3 regions of the Gluconacetobacter entanii genome follow, and region 3 is predicted to be linked to each of the others. Evidence: predicted binding sites of a transcription regulator. Region 3 holds the regulator's gene; each other region holds the start of a gene.
The links. Region 3 encodes LexA, which represses DNA repair genes until DNA is damaged. Its sites were predicted from a motif close to TGTTCTANNTANGTTC; they were not measured.
Positions count from the first base shown of each region.

Region 1: the regulator LexA is predicted to act here: its motif matches at 1,784-1,799, upstream of HNH97_RS04370 (ImuA family protein).
Region 2: the regulator LexA is predicted to act here: its motif matches at 1,755-1,770, upstream of HNH97_RS09890 (LexA family protein).

Region 1 is NZ_JABJWD010000019.1:30,895-34,175, forward strand. Features, by position in the region: gene HNH97_RS04365 (DNA polymerase Y family protein) at 1-1,059, opposite strand, end outside; gene HNH97_RS04370 (ImuA family protein) at 959-1,735, opposite strand; gene HNH97_RS04375 (SOS response-associated peptidase) at 2,000-2,650, shown strand; gene HNH97_RS04380 (hypothetical protein) at 2,841-3,086, shown strand.
Region 2 is NZ_JABJWD010000054.1:40,643-43,923, reverse strand. Features, by position in the region: gene HNH97_RS09895 (Y-family DNA polymerase) at 72-1,337, opposite strand; gene HNH97_RS09890 (LexA family protein) at 1,340-1,726, opposite strand; gene HNH97_RS09885 (hypothetical protein) at 2,111-2,731, shown strand; gene HNH97_RS09880 (hypothetical protein) at 2,866-3,081, shown strand.
Region 3 is NZ_JABJWD010000056.1:51,101-54,381, reverse strand. Features, by position in the region: gene HNH97_RS10590 (alpha/beta fold hydrolase) at 1-8, shown strand, start outside; gene bioD (dethiobiotin synthase) at 5-1,417, shown strand; gene lexA (transcriptional repressor LexA) at 1,427-2,131, opposite strand; gene HNH97_RS10575 (molybdopterin molybdotransferase MoeA) at 2,220-3,281, opposite strand, start outside.

The DNA.
Region 1 (3,281 bases), on a different contig from region 3:
CCGCTCGGGGCCATCAGCGCATCTGATCCGGCGGCGGATGCCACGCCAGACGAAGAAGACCGGCGGATGGTCGGGCAACACCGCCATGGTCTGGATCGGCTCGGGACGGGGCAGCAGGCGGGTGGGGCGTGGCCAGTGATCCGGCCACTCCTTTCCGTCCTCGGCTGCAAGGGCGGGCACGCGGCAGACGGCTCGCTCTGGCACGTCGCTTTCCACCGGGGCGAAGCGATACAGGGCCTGTGTGCCGACGCGGTTGGCCAGGGTATCGATCAGGTCGGAGACGTCGGCCTCTTCCTCCTCGATCAGGGCGGATACACCCTGGCGGTGGAGGATCGGCTCGGCCAGCGAAGCCGTCAGCACCATGCGCTCGATCCCGAAGCCCGGATCGATGGTCTCGATCCTGTCACAGAGCAGACGGGTCAGGCGTCTGACGTCCCGCACCGGCATGGCCGTGGCCAGCCCATGGAGGCCATCGATGATATCCGCTGGCAGGCGCAGTGCCTCAATGGGCAGGTCGGCAATCGCTGCCGCCGTCTTACCGGGCGGCACGAGGGTGATGCGTCCCCGGCCATAGCGCGCCAGCGCATGGGCGGCACCCCACGTATCGGCAATCGCGGCCCGGGCCGTAATCCCGGACTCCTTCAGGCGTGTGACCATGTTCTCCAGCATGACGGCCTCGCCCCCATGCAGGTGATCGGCACCGGTCGTATCCAGCACGATGCCGTCTGGCGGATCGGGGGCCACGATGGGGGCGATGCGGTGCTGGAACCACAGCGCCAGCCGCTCCAGCCCTGCCCGGTCACCGTCCGGGTCGGCATCCATGATGAGCAGATCGGGATGGAGCGCCTGCGCTTTCGCGACAGGCGTGCCGGGACGCAGGCCCAACCTGCGGGCAGCGAGGTCGACCGACAGCACGACCCGTCGCCGCCCTTCCCGTCCGGCCAGCACCAATGGGCACTCAGGCGCGGGCGCGTTGGTTCCCAGCCGCTTCCTGAGCCGGTCTGTCGGCCAGAGCGGCAGGTAGAGCGAGACGACACGGCGCCAGTCTCCCTTTGGCATCACAGGCCTCCACTTCAAAATCGGCGCATTCGCCCGCGCGGGCACGGATGAGTTCCAGCAGCCAGCGGGACCGGCCGACGCCGGGGACCGGCAGCGGCACGGATGGCAGGACCGAGACCCGCCACCGGGTGACCGAAGCGGTAGGCTGGCCGAAATCGGCCGCATCCGTCTGTCGCCGCCAGCGTCGTATGGCGATGCCCAGCGCGCCGGATGTCTCGGCCGCCAGCTGTAGGCGGCGTGAGGCGGTCATGGACAGGCGGGCGACCTCGGCGACAACCGCGCCCAGCCCCTGATGGCGCAATGCCTCCTCGAAACAGGCCAGGACATCGACGTCCGAACTGGCCGCGACGTAAATGGTCCGTCGCGCCGACAGTCCGACCTGCTGCAGTGCCGGGGCGTACAGGTCCTGACGGGTGGCGATCCACAGCACCTTGCCCCGTGTCCGCGCTGCGATCCCGGCGGAAAACAGGCCGGATGCTGCTGCATTCAGGGCGTCATGGCCACCGCCTGCGACCTCATGCAGCGCGCCCAGCGCCAGCCCCCCGTCCGGCAGACGACCGTCAATCTCGGGCATGCCGAAGGGCAGCACGCCCCGCCTGCGTCGACCCTGGCCTTCGAGGCGGCTGACCTGTGCTCTCAGCGCCTCCAGCGCGGGACGGGGTTCGGGTGCGGGCATGGGGTCGGACAGTCCATTCGGGTGTTTCTGGTATGGAATCAGCGATTGTGTTCATTATTTGTTCTGGTGCGGTGACGAATGTCAACCCGTTTCGGAAAAGCGACTGTGATCCGGACGCGGGCACAGGCCTGCCGTCCGATCCAGGCTCAATGAAAACTGTCTGGATTGCAGGGGTTTATCAGGAACAGTCCGGCCATCCCCTTCGTGCAGGGTGGATACCATCCGGCAGAGCACCCATATCCGGACTCGCGAAAGGAAGGCGTGATGTGCAACCTCTATGCGATGACCAGCAGCCAGCAGGCGATCCGGGAGGCGGCCAGGGTCATGACCGACCGCACCGGCAATCTCCAGCCCCTGCCCGAGATCTGGCCCAACACTCTGGCGCCCATCGTGCGGAACGCGCAGGACGGGCGTGAACTGGTCATGGCGCGTTGGGGCATGCCCACGCCGCCGGGCTACCTGAAAGGCCACAGGGTCGATCGGGGTGTGACCAATATCCGCAATCCGACCTCGACCTGGTGGAAGCGCTGGGAAGGTGTCGCGCATCGCTGCCTGGTGCCGCTCACGGCCTTTTGCGAACCGGAGCGCCTGCCGGATGGGACCAGCAGGCCCGTCTGGTTTGCCCGCAGCGATGGGGAACCGCTGACTTTCTTCGCGGGAATCTGGTGCCAGTGGACGTCAGTACGAAAACTGGCGGATGGCGAGACGACGGACGACCTGTTCAGCTTCCTGACCACCACCGCTAATCAGGAGGTCGGTGCCATTCATCCGAAAGCCATGCCGGTCATCCTGACCCGGCCGGAAGAACTGGATCTGTGGATGATGGGGCCCTTGGACGATGCGCTACAACTACAGCACCCCCTGCCCGACAACGTCCTAAAGATGGTACATGCTCCCCCGGTAGGCAGTTATTAAATGACGCCTTTGGGGGGAGAACGGAAGGTCGGCTTTGGGCTAAGATAAAGCAAATACCTGACTCTCTATCAACGAGATAGGAGTCTGAACTCTATTGAAGGAAGCTCTTCCTTGCGTTCGTTATAATTCCATTTTATCATATTAATGTTTTATAGGTTTTTGCGAACATTATGATTTGGATAATCAAGGCATGCGAATAGAAGTGCATTATGATTGGGAAAGATCTGCTCATGCCGGAGCATATGGCATGTTTCAAATTGAATCAGTAAGAAATGCTGATACTGGCGAAGATTTGACCAATGAAATTGACGTGGGACTACATTTCAATGGCGACGAACCCGAGGCGGTTATTAGATATTTAAGGAAAATATTTGGAGAAAGCACAACAATTGTACATCCATCAGAAGATGACGATTCAGACTGGCCGTATAAATAAACAGACTATTGGCTTGAAATAATGATATATTCATTTCTTATTATTGTAGTAATATCTCTTATAATATATATTGATATATTAAGTACATCCAGAAATGGAAAATATAATTATAAAAAATTAAATAAATATGGTTTATTATTTGCAATATCGATTTGTTTTATTCCTATAATTTTCTGGGGTTATTTTGCAACGGAC
Region 2 (3,281 bases), on a different contig from region 3:
GCGGCCTTCGTTTAGGCTGTCGTCACGGTATTAAGGGCGCGGGAATGTGCGTTATCGCCGGTAAATCGGCATCACCACGCATGGACCTGCATGATGTCCTCAAACCGCGTGGTATAGGCAGGTGACAGGAAGGCCTGCCGCGGGCGCCAGTCCTGCCGCGTGCCGGTCGCCAGCGGGCGCACGGTCCCGCGGCCAAACCGGGCATTGAGGGCGTCCATCGCTGCCATCACGCTTTCGGCGCGTTGTGGATCGCGGGTTGAGAACAGCGCGCCCTGCCGCGCGGCCGGTGCCAGAGCGTCAAGAATGACGCCAGCCTTGAAATACCGATATCCCGGTTTCCAGATTTTTCGCAGCAGCCGCAGTGATGCCGCGATCAGCGCCATCGTATCATTGGTCGGCTCGATGCTGATCGATTGCTGGTTGGCATACCATCCCGCCTCGGTCGATGTGCGGGGGTTGGTCCGTATGAAAACACTGATGCTGCCGGCATGCAGCCGATCGCGTCGGAGTTTGGCTGCGACCGTCGTCGCATATGAAGCGACGGCCTCGCGCAGATCCGACCAGTTGTCGATCGGCCTGCCGAATGTGCGCGTACAAGCGAGTCCCTGTCGTGGAGCTGCCAGATCCGCCAGGGGGAGGCACGATTGCCCCTGCAGTTCCGCCTGCACCCGCGCGCCCACGACCGTAAGCAGGTTGCGGACGGCGCGTGTATCCATCTCGACAAAATCCGCGATCGTGTGGATGCCTGCCCGCCGGAGGCGTTCGGCCCCCTTGTGGCCTATGCCCCACACATCCTCGATGTCAGTCCGGCGGTACCAGTCATGCCGGAGGGCCGTATCATTGAGATCGCACAGCCCCTGTAGCGCGGGATCCGCTTTCGCGATGCGGTTGGCCACCTTGGCTATGGTCTTCGTTGGCCCCCAGCCAATGCAGGTCGGAATCTTGGAGATTTCCAGAACGTCACGCCGCAGGTCCGCGCAGAAGGTGGCCAGATCATATGGGAGCGCCGTGAGGTCGAGGAACATTTCATCGATCGAGTAGGGTTCGACGCGGGGAACCCGATATTCCAGCACCTGGAACATGCGTCGGCTCATGTCAGCATACAGCGGATAATTGCTCGAGTACCACCGCACGCCCTGGAGTGCTGGGCGCCTGCATGCCAGATGCCATGGCTCGCCCATCTTGATGCCCAGCTGCTTGGCCTCGGCCGTCCGGGCGATCGCGCACCCGTCGTTGTTGCTCAGAACCACGACGGGCGAGTTCCTGACGCTGGCGTCAAAGGCCCGCTGGCAGGAACAGTAAAACGAGTTCCCATCGATGAGGCCAAAGACCGGCATATTCACACCTCGGTCCGCACCAGGGCGCAGACCACGGCCCATATCCCCGCGTCCTGGTCTCCGTCCACCGGGCGAAGGACATGACCATCGCCTGACCGGCCTGACCGTAGGAACCATCCGTCCCGGTTGCGGGTAATCTCGCAGACAATGGTCTGATCCTGCCAGCGCGCGATGACGACGCTGCCCGTGCGAGGCGATGCTGCCGTATCCACGATCAGCACATCCCCATGCAGGATCCCGCGCGCGGACAGGGCGTCTCCCACGACGCGCACCGGATACCGATTGGGGCGATAGAGATCGAGCACGGCGCTCAGATCGATAGGTCCCTCAGCGCTGTCCGCAGCAGGCGACGCAAATCCGGTTGTCCTGTCGCCTGCGTAGCCAGACATCGTCTGTTCCCCTTTCATTCGCGAATCCGAACGTAACATGAACAACGTGGAAGAAGTCAAGAGGCCTGCGGCGTCCGGAGGTCGAGCGCGGCGCTCAGAGCGACCGGGCCTGCATTACTGTCCCGCGCCGCCGTCGCATATGAAGCGACGGCTCCATGCCAATCACGACCATTTTCGCCGCACGGAGAAAATGGTTGTCAGGCGCCTGATGCGCGGGGCGGCCCAGGTCGTGACGATAGGATGAACGGGCGAGAATACCATTTATCGCGCGTAAAGCGCGACCTGCCGCATGCGGCCGAAGGAGATATCATGAGCGTCGAACGGAAATCGCTTTGCGGGCAGTTCGCGATTCCAAAAGGGGGCACCACCAATTTTATGCCCTGTATGATCGCCGGTGCCATTCTCATCATGGCCGTGGCGTTTCTGACTGGATGCAGCGCCCGGCCGCAGGTTGCCACCACGATCCCCCAGGCAATGGCGTCCATACAGGACAGCCTGGCGCGTTCGGGGGCGGTGTCTGTCTCCCATGCAGCATCCTGGACGCCCGAGCAGGCAACCAGATTTGAGCAGGATGTGCAGGCCGTCCAGTGCTCGCAACAGCGGTCTGATCCCGTGGTGGGGGTTTTGGCTGGCACAGTGACCGGCACCCTGTCTGTGCAGTTCACACAGGGCGCACAGGCAACGGTCGGCGCGCTGACAACGGCACCCACCATCGGGGCAGAACTGAGCGGGAGCCGGACCCGCGGACAATCCCTGACGGTGCCCCTGTCGTATGCACCGCTGTCCTCCCTGCCTGACGTCGAGATGTCACGGCAAATTGGCTACGAGACGGAGTTGCTCGCCCAAAATGATGACGCGCGGCACCAGGAAGCCGCTCGGCTGATTCAGGACCGGGAAGCGTTGCGAACGCATGTAGTAGATCTGATTGAACACTGGCATGCAGACCAGTGCATCCAGCATGGGACACTTATGCCATTGGTAGGAGAAAGAATATATCCTCGCTAAATCCCCTTTTTCTAATTTTATGACAAAATGCAACAAACGCATAAAAATTTCTTGCGTTCTCAAGGAAAATGCCATCCCATTCATTCGGGACTGAGAATGTTCAGTCCCGCACAACTGCCTAGAAAGGTGGCATTATGAACCAGTTTCGTATGGTTCCCGGCCAATCTTATGCATTTGCAGATCTTCCCATAGAGGGTGCTTTTGCAAAAGCATTTGCGGCAATGGTAACCAATGAAGGATGGGAAATCGGTGGAAATCCTATCCATTCGAAACTTCCTCCCGTGAAGCCGGGATGTGTCCGTCTTCATGATATCAAGTGGGTCGGAATAGAACCGAATAGAAAACGGTAATATCGGGAAATTCTGGACATCGCTTAGCATCACGTAAATAAAACAAAGTGTTTGCTTTACGTGTAGATCACAGACTCAGCCACGAGCTTCAGTCGTTGAATACCGTGAAATTCGGTCGTCTTGCCCCTCTGATGGAACCTTCTGGAAATCGGTTGCGATCATCGGACTGCCATCTGTCAAGAACACATTATTAAATGTAT
Region 3 (3,281 bases):
CGCCGTGACCCCCTCGCATAAGCACCGTATCGCCCGCAGGTTTGACGCGGCCTCAGGCTATGATGCCGCAGCACGCGTCCAGCGTATTGCCGCAGGCCACCTGGCGCAGCGGATCGAACGGGCCTGTCCGCCTCCGGGACCGAAACGCATCCTTGAGGTCGGATGCGGAACCGGTTTCCTGACGGGGCATCTGCGCCTGCTGTATCCCACGGCGCGGATCGTGGCCACGGATATCGCGCCGGGGATGCTGGATCAGACACGGGCCAGATTCCGCGACGACCCGCACATTACCTATCACCTTATGGATGCGGAGCAGCCTGACCTGACGGGGCCGTTCGACCTGATCTGCTCCAGCATGGCCGCACAGTGGTTCGTCGCACGACGTGACACCATCGGACGGCTTGCCGCGCTGCTTTCCCCCGCGGGCGTGCTGGCGCTCTCCACATTATGCGAAGGCAGCTTTGCGCAATGGCGGGGCCATTACGCAGCGCTGGACCTGCCCTGCCCGATGGCGGCCTATCCCGACCTCGCGACGCTGGAGCAGGACTGGCCCCAGACGGGAAGGGGGACATGGACACGCGAAACCATCGTCGAGGTTCCGCAATCGGCACTTACCTTCGTGCGTGAACTGCGCGCCATCGGGGCGGATGTGCCCGTCCCCACACATGATGCACGCGCAGAGGGTCTGCGTCGTGTCCTGAAGCGGGCCGACAGCGACGCCACGTTCAGCGTGAATTACAATATCGCCTTCGGGATCTTCCGGCGCACCCCACATTCCGGCGTTTTCGTGACCGGAACCGATACCGGGGTGGGCAAGACACTGGTATCCGCCGTACTGGCGCGGGCCTGGGATGCCTCATACTGGAAACCCCTGCAAAGCGGCATCGCGGACGAACCCGCCGATACCAGCAGTGTCGCGACGCTGGCGGGACTTCCTCCCGCGCGCCTGCACCCGCCCGCCGGGGTCTATGCCGCATCACTTTCACCCGAGGATGCGGCGGCCTGCGAAGGGGAGGTCATCGATCCCGACCGGATCGTCATGCCGCATGATCCATCCGGCCGCCCCATGATCGTGGAAGGGGCCGGGGGCGTCATGGTCCCGATCAGTCCCGATTTCCTGATGCTCGACCTGATGGAACGCCTTGCCCTGCCGGTGGTGGTGGTGGCGCGCAGTACGCTGGGCACGATCAACCACACACTGCTCAGCCTCGCCATGCTGCGGCAGCGCAATATCCCGGTCATGGGCGTCATCCTGAACGGGCCGGAGAACGCCTGCGCCCGCAGCGCAATTGAACGGCATGGCAAGGTCCGGATCCTGGCGGAGTTTCCGATGCTGGAAGACGTCAATGCCCCGGCCATCGCCCAACTGGCCCACCGCGTTCCGCGATGGGAGACGCTGCGGCATCCCACCGCCTGATCCGGTTCCTCAGTAACGCCGTATCAGGCCGGCAAGGCTGCCCTGTATGGCGACCTTGTCGGCGGGGATGATGCGCGTTTCGTACCGTGCGTTGGCCGGTTCCAGCGCAATGGTGCTGCCCTTGCGGCGCAGGCGCTTGAGGGTCACCTCGTGCCCTTCGATCAGGGCGACGACAATTTCCCCGTTTTCGGGATTGCGGTCCTGCCGCACGATCACGGTATCCCCATCAAGGATCCCGGCCTCGATCATCGAATCGCCGCAGACTTCCAGGGCGTAATAGGTTCCGGCCCCGACAAGGCCCGCCGGGACATCAATCAGGTTCGTCGTATCGCTGATCGCCTCGATCGGGTGACCTGCGGCAATACGGCCCAGAAACGGCACGCGGACCGCATCGACCGTGGCCGCAACCTGCACGGCGGGAAGGATGGGGGTGAAGTCCCCCTTGATGACCGTGGGGGAAAACGCATCGGCGCCACGCATGGCGGTGTCCGCCGCCTCGATCTGCGGGATCTGCACAACCTCCAGCGCACGGGCGCGGTGATGCTTGCGCCGCACGAACCCGCGTTCCTCCAGCGCGGAAATCAGGCGGTGGATGCCGGATTTCGAACGCAGGCCCAACGCATCCTTCATCTCGTCAAAGGAAGGGGAGAATCCTGTCTGCTTCAGGTGCCGGTCGATATAGAGCAGGAGTTCATGTTGTTTACGCGTCAGCATGAAGGATATCTCCCGCCACCAAGGAACAAAACCAGAAAACTTATCCTTCGTTCTATGTTAGTTCCCGCTCCCAGGTCAACTCCCTGTCTCAGGGAATATCAAGGCGGATGATCCTGCAGGCATCTCCCTTTCGTGCGGGCGCAGCCTTTGCGTCGCGTATGACCAGCGCCTGACTGTCACACAGGACCTGCAGCATCGCGGAATCCTGCTGCGGGAAGGGCAGGGCGATCAACCGGCCCGCCGCATCATGACGCAGGCGTGCGCGCAGGTAACTTTCGCGCTGGTCGTTGGCCTCCACATCCGCGCCAAGGATCGCCATCCCGATTTCGGGGCCGACCGCATCCTGTCCCATCAGACGCCGCAACGCAGGGGCCACAAACAGCGTTCCACAGACAAACGCAGCAACCGGATTGCCGGGCAGTCCGATCACCGGCATCGCCCCCAGGCGACCATGCATCAGCGGTTTGCCCGGACGCATGGCGATCTTCCAGAAATCCATCTCCACGCCGATCCGCTTCAGGGCCTCCTGCACAAGGTCGTAACGCCCCACGCTGGCGCCCCCGATCGTGACCAGCATGTCCATGCCCTCAACCATGCGTGACAGCGCGATGAGGTCCTCCATGCGGTCACGCGCAACCGGCATCATCACGGGTTCCGCCCCTGCGGCGCGGATCAGTGCCTCGAGCATCAGGGTATTGGAATTGGCGATCATGCCCGGCCCCATCGGTTCACCCGGCAGGACAAGTTCATCCCCCGTCGCGACAATGGCGACACGCGGACGGCGATAAACGCTGAGCCATGGATGGTTGGCCGCGGCGGCAAGGCCGATGGCGCGGGCATCAAGCCGCCGGCCCGACGGGATGATTTCCCGCCCATGGGCGAAATCCTGTCCCCGCCTGCGCACATACAGGCCGGCCTGCGCAACCTGCGTCGTGGTCATGATGTCATCGTGGCGTGATGCATTTTCCTGCAGCACGATCGCATCCGCCCCGGCGGGCACGATACTGCCGGTATAGATCCGCACACATTCCCCAGCCCCCACCGTGCCGCCAAAGGGATGCCCGGCGGGGCTTTCACCAATCAGGCGCAGTTGCACGCCTTCGCCCGACAGGTCCGCCGCGCGCACGGCATATCCATCCATGGCGGAAAT